Regions from separate parts of the Streptomyces sp. NPDC050504 genome, predicted to be linked through region 3. Evidence: riboswitches for the same ligand, from Rfam matches in the RefSeq annotation. Region 3 holds a riboswitch; each other region holds the start of a gene.
What was found. Region 3 has a riboswitch for cobalamin ahead of ACIBNE_RS18615 (ABC transporter substrate-binding protein). Riboswitches for the same ligand answer to the same signal wherever they lie in the genome.
Positions count from the first base shown of each region.

Region 1: another riboswitch for cobalamin. It lies ahead of ACIBNE_RS24495 (hypothetical protein); the one in region 3 lies ahead of ACIBNE_RS18615 (ABC transporter substrate-binding protein).
Region 2: another riboswitch for cobalamin. It lies ahead of ACIBNE_RS23230 (DUF4430 domain-containing protein); the one in region 3 lies ahead of ACIBNE_RS18615 (ABC transporter substrate-binding protein).
Region 4: another riboswitch for cobalamin. It lies ahead of ACIBNE_RS20505 (hypothetical protein); the one in region 3 lies ahead of ACIBNE_RS18615 (ABC transporter substrate-binding protein).

Region 1 covers NZ_JBITHO010000006.1:396,824-401,025, reverse strand. The annotation lists gene ACIBNE_RS24505 (ATP-grasp domain-containing protein) at 1-170, opposite strand, end outside; gene ACIBNE_RS24500 (cysteine synthase family protein) at 167-1,279, opposite strand; gene ACIBNE_RS24495 (hypothetical protein) at 1,276-2,163, opposite strand; cobalamin riboswitch at 2,333-2,486, opposite strand; gene ACIBNE_RS24490 (sigma-70 family RNA polymerase sigma factor) at 2,839-3,468, opposite strand; gene ACIBNE_RS24485 (hypothetical protein) at 3,599-4,202, opposite strand, start outside.
Region 2 covers NZ_JBITHO010000006.1:93,959-98,160, forward strand. The annotation lists gene ACIBNE_RS23215 (SUKH-4 family immunity protein) at 1-236, shown strand, start outside; gene ACIBNE_RS23220 (hypothetical protein) at 427-783, opposite strand; gene ACIBNE_RS23225 (hypothetical protein) at 1,017-1,337, shown strand; cobalamin riboswitch at 1,612-1,755, shown strand; gene ACIBNE_RS23230 (DUF4430 domain-containing protein) at 1,920-2,432, shown strand; gene ACIBNE_RS23235 (methyltransferase domain-containing protein) at 2,767-3,474, opposite strand; gene ACIBNE_RS23240 (N-acyl amino acid synthase FeeM domain-containing protein) at 3,471-4,067, opposite strand.
Region 3 covers NZ_JBITHO010000004.1:745,877-750,078, forward strand. The annotation lists gene ACIBNE_RS18610 (FecCD family ABC transporter permease) at 1-810, opposite strand, end outside; gene ACIBNE_RS18615 (ABC transporter substrate-binding protein) at 821-1,822, opposite strand; cobalamin riboswitch at 1,861-2,009, opposite strand; gene ACIBNE_RS18620 (HD domain-containing protein) at 2,017-2,661, opposite strand; gene ACIBNE_RS18625 (GlxA family transcriptional regulator) at 2,752-3,735, shown strand; gene ACIBNE_RS18630 (Mov34/MPN/PAD-1 family protein) at 3,713-4,135, opposite strand.
Region 4 covers NZ_JBITHO010000005.1:351,671-355,872, reverse strand. The annotation lists gene ACIBNE_RS20520 (hypothetical protein) at 1-324, shown strand, start outside; gene ACIBNE_RS20515 (class F sortase) at 361-1,005, shown strand; gene ACIBNE_RS20510 (CbtA family protein) at 1,081-1,857, opposite strand; gene ACIBNE_RS20505 (hypothetical protein) at 1,881-2,099, opposite strand; cobalamin riboswitch at 2,130-2,269, opposite strand; gene ACIBNE_RS20500 (GAF and ANTAR domain-containing protein) at 2,622-3,380, opposite strand; gene ACIBNE_RS20495 (ANTAR domain-containing protein) at 3,415-3,642, opposite strand.

The DNA.
Region 1 (4,202 bases), on a different contig from region 3:
AACGTGTCGATCTCGACGACGTCCACCGCGCCCTCGGGGAGCCGGGCCAACTCGTAGGCGTAGTAGTCGGGGTCGCGGGTCAGGAGCAGTAGCTTCTCGTCCAGCCGCGCGGCCGCGCGTGCCAGGTGGCCGAGGCCGAAGGTGAGCGATTCCAGGCAGGCCACGGTCATGCGGCGGACTCCTTGCTGGGGGGATTTCCGTGTGCGTCCGCCGTGCTGTGCGGGTCGGCGGGCGGGTGCGTGTCGGCGGGTGGGTGCGGGTGGGAACGGGACGTGTCGGGCCGCTGCCACGCGGCGCGGTTCCACGCCATCGTCGACCAGGGCATGGTCATGTCCTCGGGGCTCGCGACCTCGGTCGGTTTGAGCGAGACGAGGTCCGAGGCCTCGCGGTGCCGGGCGAACACCCGCTCCACGTAGCGGTGGCCCGTGTCCGCGCCGATCACCAGGTGCAGCCGGTCGGGGTGGCGGCGGGCCTCGTGCGTCGCCGCGAGGTAGGCCGCGCCGGTGGAGAGCCCGGCGAACACGGCGTGCTCGCGCAGCAGGGCGACCGCGCCGGAGCAGGCGTGCGTGAAGTCCATCCAGTGCACGGCGTCGTACAGGTGGTGGTGGACGTTGTCGAAGGGGATCGACGAGCCGATGCCCGCGATGATCGCCTCCGGGTCGTGGTGGTCCTGGCTGCCGAAGGTGACGCTGCCGAACGGCTGCACCCCCACCAGGCGAACCGTGGGGTCGCGGCGCCGCAGGTGCTCGGTCAGGCCGCCGGTCGACGCCCCCGAGCCGACCCCGCCCACGACGGTCAGCGGCCGGTCGGGCACGGTCGCCGCCACCAGGTCGGCGACCTCCTGGTAGCCCAGGTAGTGGACCTCGTCGTGGTACTGGCGCATCCAGTGGACGTCGGGCCGCTCGGCGAGGATCTCGCGCACCCTGCGGACCCGTAACTCCTGGTCCAGTTTGAGGTTCTGGGACGGTGTGACCCGCTCGACGGTCGCGCCGAGTATCTCCAGCTGGGCGAGCGTGGTGGCGTCCACGGTGGTCGAGCCCACGATGTGGCAGTGCAGCCCGTAGCGGTGGCAGGCCAGCGCCAGCGCGTACGCGTAGATGCCGCTGGAGCTGTCGACCAGGGTCTGCCCGGGACGCACCGCGCCCCGGTCGAGCAGGTGCCGGACGGCGGCGAGCGCCGAGTAGATCTTCATGGATTCGAAGCGGAGCAGGACCGCGCCGTCCGTCAGCCGGACGAGGTCGGGGACCTTCAGGGCGTCGGCGATGTGCGGATGGATCACGCGTAGCCTCCTTGGGCGAACGAGCACTGGTGGCCGAGCGAGTGGAAGAAGGCGGACACCTCGCCCTTGACCGCGGGAGCGGGTCTGCGGGCGAAGAGGAGGCCGACGAGGGAGCCGGTGTGCGCGACGAAGACCCCGTCCGCCCCGAACTCCTCGCGGCGGGCGAGCACGGCGTCGAAGGTCTGCTTGGGCAGCACCTCCTGGGAGAGGGTGGCGCTGACGGTCGAGGCCCTGGCCACGGCCGCCGGGTCGCCGCCCGCGAAACCCTTGAGGAGGTCGGTGAGGCACCGCTCGTACTCCGCCGCGCAGCGCCGGTACTGGCGCAGCAGTTGCGGGGTGACCCCGGCGGTGTCCACCGTGCCTGGCTCCGCGACGAAGGCGGTGTGGAAGGCGATGCCGGTGCCGAGCCGGTGCACGACCCGGTGGCGGCCGCTCAGGTAGAGCGCGTACTCCTGGAGGAACACGCTGTCGGCCCGCTCGATCGCGGACAGGACGCCGATGACGACGCGGGAGTCGTACGGCAGGGAGAAGACCCGGAAGAGACAGCGCAGCGTCGCCACGATGTCGGCCGTCGAACTGGCCATGCCCACACCGACGTCGAGGTCGGAGTAGGTGTTCCAGCGGCCGGGCGGCGGTTCCAGGCCGTAGTGGTCGAGGAACAGCCGCGCGGCCTTCGCCGCCTTCGCACCGAGGTTCTCGGTGCCCGTCGGCGCTCCGGCGTCCGGGGTGAAGTACACCCAGGAGTGGCGGTCCACCGGGAAGGAGACGATGGCTATCTCCGGGCGGTCGCGCGCGTCCAGCGGCCCCTGGTACAGCTCGCCCAGCGTGCCGTGGCAGACGCCGGAGACGGTTCGCGCGGGCCGGTTATCGGCGTCGGTCAGCATCGCAGCACCCCGGTCACGTACCCATCCCCTCGTCGCCAGGTCCCGAGGGACGGTCCGGTACGTGAGGGCGTACGCGCGGTATGAGCGCGCCGTGTCCGCCTGCACCGCCGACCCAGCCCACGAGGTCACCGTGTTGGAGCGCGTGCGACCCCGCACGCGCGCAGTGGGCAGGTCTTCGGACTGAAGGGCCCGGCGCCGGACCTTCCGGCGTCACCTACCGGCCGTCGCTTCCCGGGCCCTCGGACGGGTCCCAGTGCTGTTGACGGCTTTCGTTCCCTCTCACCGCTGCGGGACAGTCCCGGAATCCCACCGGGTTCCCTCTTGGGGCCCGTGTCCGGCACGGGCCTTTCGACGCGCCACGCAATCATGGCGCGAACCGACTGCGCCGTCAGAGTAGGCGGTGGCTCAGGCGCGGCAACAGGGTTGGCCGGGTGGTTGTCCTGAATGACACCGCTGACGGGGTGCGGTATCCGTGCCGCGCAGGTCAGTGACCGGGCCGAGCGCGGAGCGGCCGCTTCACCGATGGCTTGTTGCGAACTATGTGCAACAACAATCCATTGCCGGCGAGGGTCATGGCGGTGTGTCGGATCGTCCTGTGGTGAGTCCTGGGCGGGCCGGTGTGCGACGGGTGGTTGCCCGGCCCACGGGGTCCTGTGGGCCGGGCGGTGTGCCGGGTCAGGCGAGTGCGGGAACCGTGCCCGTCCGGTGGCCGACGGGGGCGGCGGTCTCGACGTCGCGCAGCAGCGAGACGAGCGCCGAGCGGGCGCGCGCGACCCGCGAACGGACCGTACCGACCGGGCAGTCGGCCGCCTTCGCGGCCTCCAGGTAGGACAGGCCGAGCAGTTGCGTGAGGACGAACGCCTCACGGCGCTCGGCCGGTATCGACGCCAGGAGTTCGGCGAGCGCCACGCCCTCGTCGAACCCGGGGAGTCCCTGCGGCTGGGAGCGCTCGGCGGCCGTCTGCCAGTCGTCGAGGTCCGACAGCCGGGGCCTGGCGGCCGCGTGCCGCAGGCTGTCCACGACCGTCCTGCGGGCGATGGACAGCAGCCAGGCGCGCGCGGACGAGCGCCCCGCGAAACGGGGCAGGGCCGCGAGGGCCCGGAGGAACACCTCCTGGGTGAGGTCGTCGGCCGCCTGGCGGTCGGCGCTGACGTACGCGACGTATCTCCATACGTCCCGGTGCAGCGCGCGCACGAACAGCTCCACCTTCGCGGGCTCGCCGTCGCGCGCCGCGAGGGCCAGGCGGGTGGTCGCCGCGTCGTCCGCGGCGTCCGGTCGGGGGCGGAAGTTGCGGGCAGGGGTCATCGCCACATGTCCTTACACGTCCTGAGGGCAAGGGAGTCCGGCGCGCCCGGTGGCGGCGCCGGTGCTGCGCACGGCCCGCGGCGAAAGGCGCGGGCCGCTGCCCGAGGCGCGGAGCGGGTTACGCGGGCCGTCAGGGCCCGTGCGGCACGCCGCGCAGTCGGGGAGCCTGCTGTCGAACGACAGCGACTGCCCGGGGCGGACCCCTGGTCGGGAGCGTTCGGGAAGCATGCAGGAGCTGCCGGGGAGCGGGCTCGTCACCCGGCCGCACGGGCCGTATCCGGGAGCGGACTGGTGGCGCGGCCGCGGTCGCCAGCAGCAGCCGGAGCGGCCTGAACAGCGCCGCGGGGACCGCGCGCAGGAGCCGGAACGCCGCCCGCTCGCCGTACGCGAGCCACATCCCGCCGAGCAGCGCGGCCAGTGCGTGCGCCGCCGTCATCCCGGCCATCGGACCCGTCACCGCCCCCGTCACCGCCTCGGTCACCGCTTCGGTCACCGTCTCGGGCAGCGACGAGGACGCGGCCGTCATGTCGTGCCCGGTGGGGGAGGGCGGGGCGTGGTGCGCCATGCCCAGGTGGCCCGCGGCGTGCGCCGGACAGCCGCTGCCGCCGGGGGCCGCCCCCGCGGACTGGGACCACGAGAACACCGTGTGCAGCGCGGTCTGGAAGGCCGTGGCCGCCGCCGTGACGGCGAGGAGCCCGCGCTCCCGGCCCGCCAGGCCCCACGCGCCCAGGGCC
Region 2 (4,202 bases), on a different contig from region 3:
TCCCCGACGAACTGGGCGACGTGGTGCCGCTCAACTCCTCCGTGCGGGCGTTCCAGGAGATCTCCTGGCGGTGGTACTTCGCACGCCGGGCCCTGCTCGTCCTGGACGCGGCGGACGACGAACGACTGGGACCGATGCTCCAGACGGCGGTCGACCTCGCGCACGCCATCGACCCGAAGGGGGCGGCCGAGGACCCGGGCGACTGGTGGTGGGAGGGCGTCATCGGCCACTGGTGACGTCGTTGGGCGCATCCGGTCGCGGCGAGGCGAGCGACCGGTGCGACGCGGCGGTATCGGAGACTCCCATAGGCTCGCAGCGCTTCGGCCAGGCCGCTCGGTCCGCGTCCGCACAGGACGCGGCCGAGGGTGCCTGCCCCGCTGTCTTTCCCGCCGCGAGTCGTCGCGAGTCGCCACGTGTCGTCGCGCGTTACGGCGTCCAGGCGGAGAACCACCAGGGTTCGCCGGCGGTGGTCTCGGTGCCGTCTCCGGAGATGCGCAGCGTCAGACCGTTGTCGAAGACGATGTCGGCTGACACGTCCGCGTGCTCGGCGGCCCTCACCACGTAACGGTTGTTGATGAGGACCAGGTCCGGCAGCGGATTGTCCGGTGTCCCGGTGCGCGGCACACCGGCGTCCCCGGGCGTCGCGATCCGCCAGTCGGTGTCCAGGTAGAGCCGGACCTCGCGTTCCGGGTCGCTTTCGGTGTCGAGGAAGGTGATGAAGGGCCAGGCCTGGCGCTCTCCCACCTCGACCACCAGCTTTCCTGGCAGGTTCTCCATGGTCAACGGGCGATTCCTTACAGAGGCGCGAGTACCGGTGGCGCGCATCGCTGCGGATGTGCACCACCATTTTCCACGGTTCGCCAGAGCCTCCGCCGCGGTTGACGCGCGGTTCGGCGTCACGCTGCGGAATTGTCATTACCCAAGTTTGTCCCAAGAGGGAACGATCCGAAGGGATGTGTTCTGTCGCTATGGCTACGCTGATGGACTGAGTGATCGCGCTAGGTGATGGAGGTGTCATGCTGGGTCCGGTTCTCGGCACGAGAAGCGGTCAGGACGAGCAAGCTCTGGACCTCGACGGGGTGACAGCCAACCCCGCCTGCCTGAAGTGCATAGGGCGCAGGTACAGCGTCGCCAGGTCGGGTGTCACGATCTCCATCCGCGACGTCACTGACATCACGCGCCCCTACCTCATCGGCAAGGCCGAGCCGTCCCCGGACGGCCTGTGGAACATCTGCACGCCGAACGGCCAGGTGGCCGGGCACACCACCGAGACGCTCCGCGCGATCACGGCGCTGCGGGAAGCCGCCCCGCCCCGTTCAGGGTGCCACTGCTCCTGACGCCCTATGGCGTCGTGCCCTGGCGTCGTGCCCTGGTGTCGCGGTGCGGGTATCGGCCCCGTCGCCGGCCCAGGGGTACGCCCGGGAGCCCGTACGGCACCCGGACGTACCAACTCCCCCGTGCTCAGCGGCGGATCCGGTCCACGGCGTTGTGCGTGGTGGCGGTCCACCTGACGGACGTAGCCGCATCCGGGTGGCGCGGGCCGCTCAATGGGCCATAAGGTACGACGACTTCACCGTCCGGCGACTGCGGTGTCAGCGCACGCCGCCGGACGCGGAAGGTCGTCACAGCACCTCGTACAACAACCTCATATGTGCGTGATCAGGGGAAGCCGGTGCGAATCCGGCGCTGACCTGCAACCGTGTGCGGCCCGTGGGGCCGCGAGTCGGAGTACCTGGCGCGTGCTGTTGATTCGCTTCCCACTGTCATGGTCTGCAGCGCGAAGCCGAGAGCCCTGTCCGCCGTGTCGCGGTCCGGTACGTCGTCCGGTACACGAGGACGAGGGAGCGGGTCCGTCTGCCGGGTCGACGGTCCGCTCGTCGGTGACGAGCTGTGGACCGCCCCGCCAGGAAGGCTCCACCATGACCCGTACCGCCGCCCCGCGCCGCACACGCCACTTGATCGCCGCAACGGCCCTCGGCCTGGCCCTCTCCACCGTCCCCGCGGTCGCCCACGCCCAGAGCGCCCCGGGAACGGACGCACGCGGCACGAACGCCGCCGTACGCGTGTCCCTCACCGTGACCGGCCCGGACGGGCTCCTCTTCAAGGGGAAGATAAAGACCCGCGGCCACGACGTCACGACCGCGACCGGCGGCACCCACAGATGCGACGGCACCAACGGGAGCGCCAACGCCGCTCCCGTCCCCACCCCGACCGCGGCCCTCGACGACGCCGCCCGCAAGCGGAACTTCACCTGGGACGGCACCTGGTACGCGTCGTTCGACGACTTCTCGGTCGACACGATCAAGAACGTCAGCGGGGGCGGCGCCGCCTACTGGAACATCTCCGTCAACGGCACGTCCACCCCCGTGGGCGGCTGCCAGTTCAAGCTCAACGCGGGCGACAAGGTCGCCTTCACCTGGACCGCGTTCTGACCTTTCGGACGTGGCGGGGCGACTCACCGCGGCCTCCGTGCCTCCACCGTTCTTCGGACGGTGTTCTCCGCGCAGGCGGAGGTGTTCCAGAGCCAGTCACGATCACACGCGTCGTGGCTCCGTCCTCTCCGCGTGAGCGGAGGTGTTCCGCGCCGGCAGCGGTTCGCGCTCTTCGGTCTCGGATCGGTGTTCCCCAGCTCGTGGCGGGGGGCACAGGTGGCGAGGCAGGAGAATCTCCGTGCGGACCGCTCGGAGGTTGCCGTCAGGGGTTCAGCGGGGGCTTTCGCCCGAGAGGGTCCGGGGCGTACCGTCCCCGGACCCTCTCGGTGCGCGCTCAGCCCCGGCGAAGGACCAGCATCGTCGTCTGCCTCGGATTGAGGCTGTACGCGATGGGCCGCACCTCCGTCTCCACCCCCGTCTCCGCCAGCCGTACGCGCAGTGTCTCCAGCTCGGGATACGGGTCCCCCGCCGCGTCCTGAAGCGGCGTGACCCGCACTTCTCCGCCGGGCGCGGTTACACGCACGAGGTCCCGCAGTGCCTCGAACGGGTCCAGCAGGCCGGGGAAGGTGAAGACCAGGAACGAGCAGAGCGTCAGCCCGAAGCGGCCGTCCGGGAACGGCAGCCGGGGCAGACCGCCGGCCACGTACAGCCCGGTGTTCCGCTCCCGATCGGCGGTGTAGTCCCGCAGGAATGCCTCCGCCGACCCGTCCCACAGTTTCAGGTGGGCCTCCCAGGACCCGGACCAGGAGAAGTCGAGCGTGTCCCCCACCCGCTCGGCCAGCGCGATCAGGCGCTCCCGCGCCGTAGCGGTCAGGGCGGCCAGTCGCTCTGGAGAGAGGGAGTACACCGGGTCCGCGGAGGTCACGTCCGCGCCCAGGGCCCTGGCTTCCGCCGCGAAGGACGAGGCTCCGCCGGAACAGTCCAGCACCGGCCCCCGCAGGAGTTCCCCGTCCCTGAGCCCGAGGCACAGCCGGTACTCGGCGAGCGGCCGGGAAGTCATCTCCACCCTGCCCGCCGCCACCGCCGCCTCCACGCCCCTCACCGGCCCGGCTCCCAGCCGCGCGCCGTGAGCCACTCACCGGCCCGCGCCGCCGTCCCGGGCAGCGAACCGTCCATCAGGACCAGCCCTTCCGCGAAGCCAGGCACAGCCACCGGGCCGAGGACGGGCCGGGCGCCGAAGAACCGGTTGAAGCGGGCCACGCGCGGGGCGGCCGCCGCGAGGTACCGCCGCAGCGGGGTGGTCCGAACGCACCACAGACCGGCGGCCTCGATCAGCGCTGCCGTGATGTCCGCGGAGCGGTGCGTCGGCGCGACCAGCACCCGCCCCACGGAGGCGCTGCCGTGCGGAGCGTCGAACAGGGCCGCGGGCATGTCAGGGAAGTACGAGGTCAGATCGCCCCGGTCCGGCAGGTGCCGGGTGATCCTCAGCGACCCCACAGCCTCGTCGGCTTCCCGGCACACCACCAAAAGGGTGTCCTCGTCCTCGTCGTACGCGTCCCAGACGGGGATCGGACCGCCGGGCGCGTGCCGTCGGCGCAGCTCCCGCACCTCCGCACGCTCCCGCTCGGTGCGGGCCACCCGCAGGGACAGTCCGCGCGCGCCGCGCCGCGGTGCGCCTATGACCAAAGGATCCATCTCTCCCCCGTTTTTCCCCCGGCCGCCCGTCGTACGGCCGACACGGCACAGCAGGATGCCGTAGGAGCGGCGAGCGGTGAAGGGTCCCGGGACCCCCAACACGATCCCCTCATCCGCACATCAGCGGTTCGGCAC
Region 3 (4,202 bases):
CCCGCTGACGGCGACCAGCACGCCGGTGACCAGCGAGGTGAGCAGGAAGATCGCGGCGCGGAAGCGGGAGGTGTCCAGGCCGAGCACGGTGGCGCCCTCCTCCCCCACGAGCATCAGGTCCAGCGGTCTGGCGACCGCGATCAGCAGCGCGGTGCCGACGGCGAGGACGGCGGCGGGCAGGAGCAGCATGTCCCAGCGGGCCGAGCCGAGGCCGCCGAGCGACCAGTACATGGCCTCCTTGAAGTGCTCGGAGCGCGGCGACATCACCAGCATCAGGCTGGTGAGGGCGGTGAGGATGTACGCGACGGCGACGCCGGCCAGGACCAGGCGCGGTCCGGTGAGCTGGCCGCCGCGCCGCGCCAGCGCGTACACCAGGACCGTGGCGAGCAGGGCGCCGGTGAACGCCCCCGCGGGCATCGTCACGTTGGTGGCGAGGCCGATGCCGCTGCCGATGCCGGTGACGATCACCAGGACGACGCCGGTGGAGGCGCCCGACGAGACGCCCAGCAGGTAGGGGTCGGCGAGCGGGTTGCGGACCAGGGCCTGGAGGACGGTGCCGACGACGGCGAGCCCGGCGCCGACGACGGCGCCGAGCAGGACGCGCGGCAGCCGTACGTCCAGGACGATGGTGCGCAGGGGGCTGGGCTCGGCGTTCCCGAAGAGGATGTCGAGCACCTGGCCGGGCGGTATGTGCACCTGGCCGAAGGCGAGTCCGGCGACCACGGCGGCGGCGAGGGCGGCGGTCAGGACCGCGAGCACCAGGGCGTAGCGCAGGGGCCCCCGGGGCTCGCGGTCCGTGCGGCAGGTCATGGGCCGGGCCTCAGCCGGTGGTGGCGGGGCCGGTGGTCCCCGGGTGGAGCTGGGCCGCGAGCTTGGCGATCGCGGCGGGGGCGCGGACGCCGAGTACGACGTCGGAGAGGGGCATCACCGCGAACCGCTTGTTCTTGATCGCGGGTACGTCGCGCAGCGCCGGGTCGGCCAGGAGGCGCTTCTTCTTCTGTTCGACGGTGACCGAGCCGTAGTCGTAGATCACGATCGTCTCGGGCTTGCGGGCGACGACCTGTTCCCAGGTGGCGTCGCCGAAGGGCTTGTCGAGGTCGGCGAAGACGTTGCGGCCGCCCGCGAGGGTGATCATCTCGTTGCCTATGCCCTTGCCGCCCGCCGTGGACGCGGTCTTGTCGCCGCCGTCGTAGACGAAGACGGAGACCGGCTTCACGCCCTTGAGCTGCCCGGCGGTCGTGGCGACGGTCTTCTTGGCTCCCGCGATCCACGCGTCGGCGCGGTCCTTGGCGCCGAAGGTCTGCCCGACCTCGCCGATCTCCTGGTAGAGGTCGTCCAGCGCGGTCTTCCGGTCCGCGCAGTACTCGACGTTGAGCCGGGACGTGATGCCGGACTGCTTGAGGTCGTCGCGGCTGCGGCCCTCCTTCGCGTCGAAGGCGGTGGCGTAACCGCCGTACACGAAGTCGGGGTTGGCGGCGAGGAGCTTCTCCTTGGAGGGGTACTCCTTGGCGAGGACGGGGACCGCGTCGTAGGCCTTGGCGTACTTGGGCAGGACCTTGTCGTCGAGGTAGGCCGTGCCGATCAGGGACTTCTCCAGGCCGAGCTCCAGCATCACCTCGGTGACGTGCTGGTTCATGGTGACGACGCGCTTGGGGGGCGCCTTGTAGGTGGTCTGCACCCCGCAGTTGGTGACGGTGTACGGGAAGCCGGGCGCGGCCTTCGCGTCGGCGTCGTCCTTGCTGTCGGTACCCCCTCCGCAGGCGGTGGTGAGGGTGAGCAGGGCGGCGGACACCGCGACCGTGACTGTGCTGCGCCTGGACATGGCTGTGCCTCCTGACGGGGATTTCCTCGTCCCCGATCGGTGTGCGTGAGGCGGCAGGTCAGTTCCTGGCTGCCGGACGAGGGGGTCGTCCGGTCACAGTGGCGGGACCGCGCCGGTTTCGCACCGGCTTCCTGGGTCCTGCCGCCCGGGTCGCGCACAGTGTGTCACCTGCGTCTTCTGCGTCTTCGCCGGGGTCACTCGGGCCAGGCGGAGTTCTGGACCGTCTCGACGAAGTCGCCGGGGACGAAGCCGGGCACGAAGTGGCGCAGCACGTCGGCCTTGATGTTGCCGAAGGTCGTGTCCGGCTTGGGCGCGATGCCCTCGGTGAACGACTCCAGGATGCGGCGCTTGAAGTCGGGGCGGGGGTGCAGTGCGGTGATCGCGTCGCGGTGCTCGGGGGCGAGGTCGTGGTAGCCGATGCCCAGGACGTCGTACTCCACGCCCGCCGTGACGAGCGCGACCTCGGGCTCCATGAACTCTGGGATGCCGGGGGTGGTGTGCAGGGCGATGGCGGTCCACACGCGGCGTACGGAGTCCTCGGGAACGCCGTGCGCCTGGAGGAAGCGGCGGGCCGCGTCGGCGCCGTCGACCTCGAAGCGGCGGCCGCTGGTGCGGTGCGCCTCGCCCAGGCCGAGGTCGTGGAACATGGCGCCGACGTAGAGGAGTTCGGGGTCGAAGGAGAGGCCGCGGTCGCGGCCCCGGGCGGCGCCGAAGAAGTAGACGCGGCGCGAGTGGTGGTAGACCAGTTCGCTCGCGGTGTCGCGGACGAGTTCGGTGGCGGCGCGGGCGAGCTCGGTGTCGGGGGCCTCGGTGATGTTCTCGATCGTGTTCTTCGTCATGGCCACAGCCTGCCGGGAGGAGGGGCGGGCGGGCCATGTCCGTACGGGACAGGGTTCCCACAGATCCGGACACGGCCTACGCTCGCGCGCATGGGCTCCCACGATGTGATCGTCTTCGCCTACGACGGCGTGCGCCTCCTCGACGTCTCGGCGCCGCTGGAGGTGTTCGGCACCGCGCCCGGCTACACCGTGACCGTCTGCACCCCGGACGGCGGCGACGTCACGACCGCTTCGGGGCTGCGCATCGGCGGGGGCCTGGCCGTCGCGGACGCGGGGCGGGCGGACACGCTGGTGGTGCCGGGCGCGGTCGACGTGGCCGGGCTGCTCACGGCGCCCGAGCTGATCGCCCAGGTCACGGCGGCGGCCGGGCGTTCAGGGCGGGTGGCGGCGGTGTGCACGGGGGCGTTCGCGCTGGCGGCGGCCGGGCTGCTGGACGGGCGGCGGGCCACCACGCACTGGGAGCACGCGGACGCGCTGGCCGCGCGCTGGCCCGGGGTGCGGGTCGAGCCGGACGCGATCTACGTCCAGGACGGCGAGGTGTTCACGTCGGCGGGGGTGACGGCCGGGATCGACGTGTGCCTGGCGATGGTGGAGCAGGACCGGGGGCCCGCGGTGGCGCGGCGGGTCGCGCGGGACCTGGTGGTGTTCCTCCAGCGGCCCGGGGGCCAGTCGCAGTTCTCGGCGGCGTCCCGCACCGCCCCCACGCGCCATCCGCTCGTACGGCCGCTGCTGGACGCGGTGGCCGCCGATCCGGCCGCCGATCACGGCGCGGCGGCGCTGGCGGGCCGGGCGGGGGTGAGCGTCCGGCATCTGGCCCGGCTCTTCCGCGAGCAGACGGGCCAGACGCCGGCGGGGTACGTGGAGCGGGTGCGGGTGGAGGCGGCGCGCATGCTCCTGGAGGGTGGCGCGAGCGTGACCGGCGCGGCGGCGCGCAGCGGGCTCGGCAGCGACGAGAGCCTGCGGCGGGTGTTCGCGCGGCACCTGGGGGTCACGCCGAGCGAGTACGCGGCGCGGTTCCGCACCTCGCGGTACGTCCCCCAGTACGCCTCGACTAGTACGCCTCGACGACCTTGATGTCTTCCTCCGTGATCACGCCGTCCACGATGCGGTACGAGCGGAACTGGAAGGGCCCGGCGTCGTCCTTGTCGGCGGTCGACACGAGGACGTAGTGCGCGCCCGGCTCGTTGGCGTAGGTGACGTCGGTGCGCGAGGGGTACGCCTCGGTCGCGGTGTGCGAGTGGTAGACGATCACCGGCTCCTCGTCGCGGTCGTCCAGCTCGCGGTAGAGCTTGAGCAGGTCCGACGAGTCGAACTCGTAGAACGTGGGCGAGCGGGCGGCGTTGAGCATCGGGATGAAGCGCTCGGGCCGCCCGGACCCCTCGGGACCCGCGACCATGCCGCACGCCTCGTCGGGGTGGTCGGCTCGGGCGTGCGCGACGATCTGGTCGTACAGGGCCTGGGTGATGGTCAGCATGACGGCAAGGATAAGCAGACGGGCGGGGGGGGGGGCCCCCCGGGGGGGGCCCCCCCCCCCCCCGGGG
Region 4 (4,202 bases), on a different contig from region 3:
ACCCCCCTCTACGGCGAGACGACCGTCAAGTCGTCCGTCGGACCGGGCACCTACGACATCACCGTCACCTGCGACGGCCACGACCACCACAAGGCCGGCACCTTCACGGTCGTCCACCACGAGGTCCAGCCCACCGCCCCGGTCAGGGCGGGCGGCGGCGGCGCGGCCGAGCGTCCCGTCGAGGGCGGCGCCGTCACGGAGACCGCCGCCACCGAGGAGGGCCCCGGCACCCGGCACGCCCTCATCGGCCTCGCGCTCGCGGCCGTCGCGGCCGTCGCGGTCGCGCTGCGCACGGTACGCCGCCGCCGCGCGGACCTGGAGTAGGCCGCGGTGTCCGGGGAGAGCCGCGGCCACGGCCGCATGATCACCGGCATCGCCTGGGCGGTGCTGCTGCTCGGCCTGTGGCTGTGGGGCCGCGAGGTCACCAACGGCCCCGCGGGCGTCGCCACCCCCACGACCGGCGACGTCGCCGCGGTGGGCCGCCCCCTGGACGTACCGCTGCCGCCCGCGCACGACCCCCTGGAACCGGCCAGGCCGCACCAGGTGGAGATCCCCTCCATAGGCATCCGGGCCCCGGTGATCCCACGGGGCCTGGACGCCGGAGGGGCGATCGACCCGCCGCCCTTCGAGATGCCGCACACCGTCGGCTGGTACCGGGCGGGCACCGAGCCCGGCGCGGCGGGCGCCGCCCTGCTCGTCGGCCACGTCGACACCGAGACCAAGCCCGCCGTCTTCTACGGGCTCAGCGCCGCCCGCCCCGGCGAACAGGTCAAGGTCACCAGGACGGACGGCTCGGTCGCCGAGTTCACCATCGACGACGTACAGGTCTTCACGCGCGAGAAGTTCGACCCGCGCAAGGCGTACGGCCCCAGGGCCGACGGCCGCGCGGAGCTGCGCCTGATCACCTGCGGGGGCACGTACGACCGCGAGGCGCGCGCCTACACCGCGAACGTGGTGGTGTCGGCGTTCCTGACGGGCGTCGGCCGGGCGGCCGAGAAGGTGTGAACGGGGGACGGGCGCGGACCGGCTCCGAGCGGCCCGCGCCCCTGTCGTCACACCCTTGTCCTCACGCCGCAGGCCTCACGCCGCAGGCGTCACCGCCACCGGCCCGGTCACCCGCTCGGCCCGCCCCGCCGCCCGCAGCCCGAGGCCGCCGAACACCGCGGCGAACACCGCCCACAGCAGCGCGTGCGAGGCCAGCGACAGCACCCGGAAGTCCCACAGCAGCGTCGCCGCCACGGGCACCTCGTCGGGGTTGCCCGGCAGTGCGAACAGCAGCGCGAGCACCGCGACCGCCGTACCGGCCACCGCGAGCTGGCGCACCGGCTCGGGCCGCCCCGCCAGGCGCACGTACACCTGCCGGGCGAGGAACATCCCGAGGACGCCGACGGCGACCGCGCCCAGCCAGAGGTCCTGGCGGTGGGCGACGGTGCCGGAGTCGCCCACGCCCGGCGGGTTCGCCGGGTAGCGCAGGCCGGGGAAGAGCGAGACGGCGCAGAACGCCGCCGCCGAGAAGAGCAGTGCGCGGGGCCACGGCGCCGCGGTCGGCGTGCGGCGGTGGACCAGCGCGTAGGCGACGGCGAACAGGGCGCCCAGCGCGAGCCCGGCGACGACGGCCGTGACGACCAGGCCGAAGTGCTGGGTGGAGCGGCTGAACAGCTCTTCGTGGTGCTGGGCGGCAGCGGCTGCCGCCCCGTGCGAGTGGGCCGCCTCGCTGCGGGCCTCCTCCAGGCGGATCGCCTTGTCCATCAGGGGCTCGGCGAGGAGGAGCGAGAACAGGCCGGTCGCCAGACCGGCGGCGCCGCCCGCGGCCAGGCCGCGGCCGAGCAGGGGCAGTACGGGGGACGTGATCGCCATGGTGTGCTGGGTGTCCGTCCCGGTCAGTGGCAGGGGGCGCCGAAGAGGTGCCGCCCGTCGTGCGAGAACTCGTGCAGGTATTCGCCGGTCGCCGAGACGACGGTGCCGTTGTCCATGAAGATCGCGTAGAGCGCGAGCAGGGCGACGATCGCGGCGGCGAGCGCGATCAGCCAGTCGCGCGTGCTGATGGCCGCGGCGGGGACGGCCGCGGTGTCGGTCGACGGTGCGGAGTGCAGGGACATACCGGTGCTCCTTCTGGGGTTTCCACGCCCCATGGCAGGAGGACGACGGGCCAGTACCTGACTCTCCCGCGCGTGGCGCACGGGTTCACAGTGGCGGGACCGTCCCGGATTCGCACCGGGTTCCTGGCTGGCGTCGCCTCGATGTATGGACTTGTCGTCCGCGAGAGTCCCAGCATGGCCGGAACCTGTCAACCAAACGTCCGAGTGGCGGAACACCTGTTCGGGGGTGCGGAGAGGCCGCGGGGCACCACCTGGTCCGGCCGACGGCCCGCTCCCCCCGGAGCCGACGACCGGACCGGTCCTCGACCGTGGGTGCGCGGGCTGCGGGAGGAACCCGGCGCCTGCACGGGAGGTCTGGAGGGTCCGTGGAGCCGTGGTGCTCGGGGCCGGGGACCGGGGCCTCTGCGCCTCACTTTAGAACGGCGAACGGGCAGAGCCTAGGGGGCCGTTGACGGGATGTCGCGAACCAGTCGCTGTCCGTGCCCTGCGCGGGGCGCGCCGCGCGGGCCGCGCCCGTGGGGCTCAGTCCCGCTCCTCGTCCCCGGCCGCGCGCAGTGCCTCCGCGTCCAGTTCGCCCCTGACCAGCGCCAGCGCCACCTGGGACAGCGGCGCGCGGTGCGCGGCCGCGTAGTCGTGCAGCTCCTCGTAGGCCGCGTCCACCGAGATTCCCCAGCGTTCGGCGAGTATCCCCTTGGCCTGTTCCACCCTGACGCGACTGGTGACCGCGGACTGGAGCTGGCCGAGCAGGAACTCGCCGTGCTGCACGGTCCGTTGCTGGAGGATGCCGATGGTCGCGGTGTCCGCGAACGCCTGTGTCAGCCGTACGTCGGCGGGATCGGGCGGGTGCTGGTCGGCGTTCAGGAACACGTTCAGCGCGCCGATCGGGTTCTCCCGCATCCGCATCGGCACGGCGAACGTGTTCACGAACCCGGCCGCGCGGGCGTGCGCGGTGAACGCGGGCCAACGCGCCGCCGCCTCCGCCGAGTCGAGCGCGATCGGGCCCACCGGGGCCCCGGTGCGGCAGCAGTCCAGACAGGGCCCCTCGGCGTGCTGGGCGTCCAGCACGCCGAGCAGCCAGGCGCGTTCGTCGGAGGAGGCCGCCGTCTGGAGCCTGCCGCGCTGGTTGAGCAGCATCAGCCCGGCGGCCCTGACGTCGAGGAGTTCCACGCAGCGCGCCGCCGTCCGCTGCAGGAACTCGATGACGTCGAAGTCGTCCACGAGCGTGTCGGCGAGTTCCGCGAAGACCGAGGCGAGCTGCTGTTCGCGCAAGGGGTTGTCCATGCCTGTCACCTTGATCCGGCGGAGTGCGGAACGTTCATCGTCCCGTCCCCCTGTCGTCGTCGCTGCCCCCACGGTCCCCCGCCTCGTTCCCCTCGCTCTGCTGCTCCCCCGGGAGCGGGAATCGAAGCCTTCTCGCCACCACGTCCCTGGCCACCTCCAGCACCGCGCGCTCCTCGGCGAACGCGTAGGCCCGCAGCCGCAGCAGCGCGATGGCGGGCGTGATCCCGAGCCGTACGGAGATCATGCCGGTCGCCTGGTGCACTTCCGCGCGGTGCAGCCAGACCCCCTCCTCCAGCCATCCGTCCTCCCCCCTCGCGCCGTTCCCCCAGCAGGGCCAGGGTCAGTGCCTCGGTGAAGACCAGGGCGTCGACGAGCGAGGCCTCACCGAGCGGCCCCGGCACGTCCCTCCGGCAGGTCAGCACTCCGACGTGGATCGCCCCGATCTGGAGCGGCAGCGCGAAGACCGCGCTCGGTCCGAGCGCTTCCGCGGCCGGCAGGAACGACGGCCACCTGGCCTGCGGCACCAGCCGCAGATCGGCGTCCAGCGACGGTCCGAGGCCGCGGGCCGCGTCGGGTCCCGGTCCCTCGCCCAGCGTGAACTGGAGGTCGTCCAGGCGTGCGCTGAGCTCGTCGCTCGCCCAGATCAGCTCGCCGAAGGAGCCGTTGTCGCAGAGCGTCACGGCCAGTCCGTCGACCCCGAGGGCCACACAGCAGCGGCGGGCGAAGGAGACGTCGAGACCGGCGGTGCGATGGGCCGCCAGCTCGTCCAGCAGGGCGGCCATGTGCGCGCTGACCAAGCCCTCCTCCCGAAGTTTCCGAGCA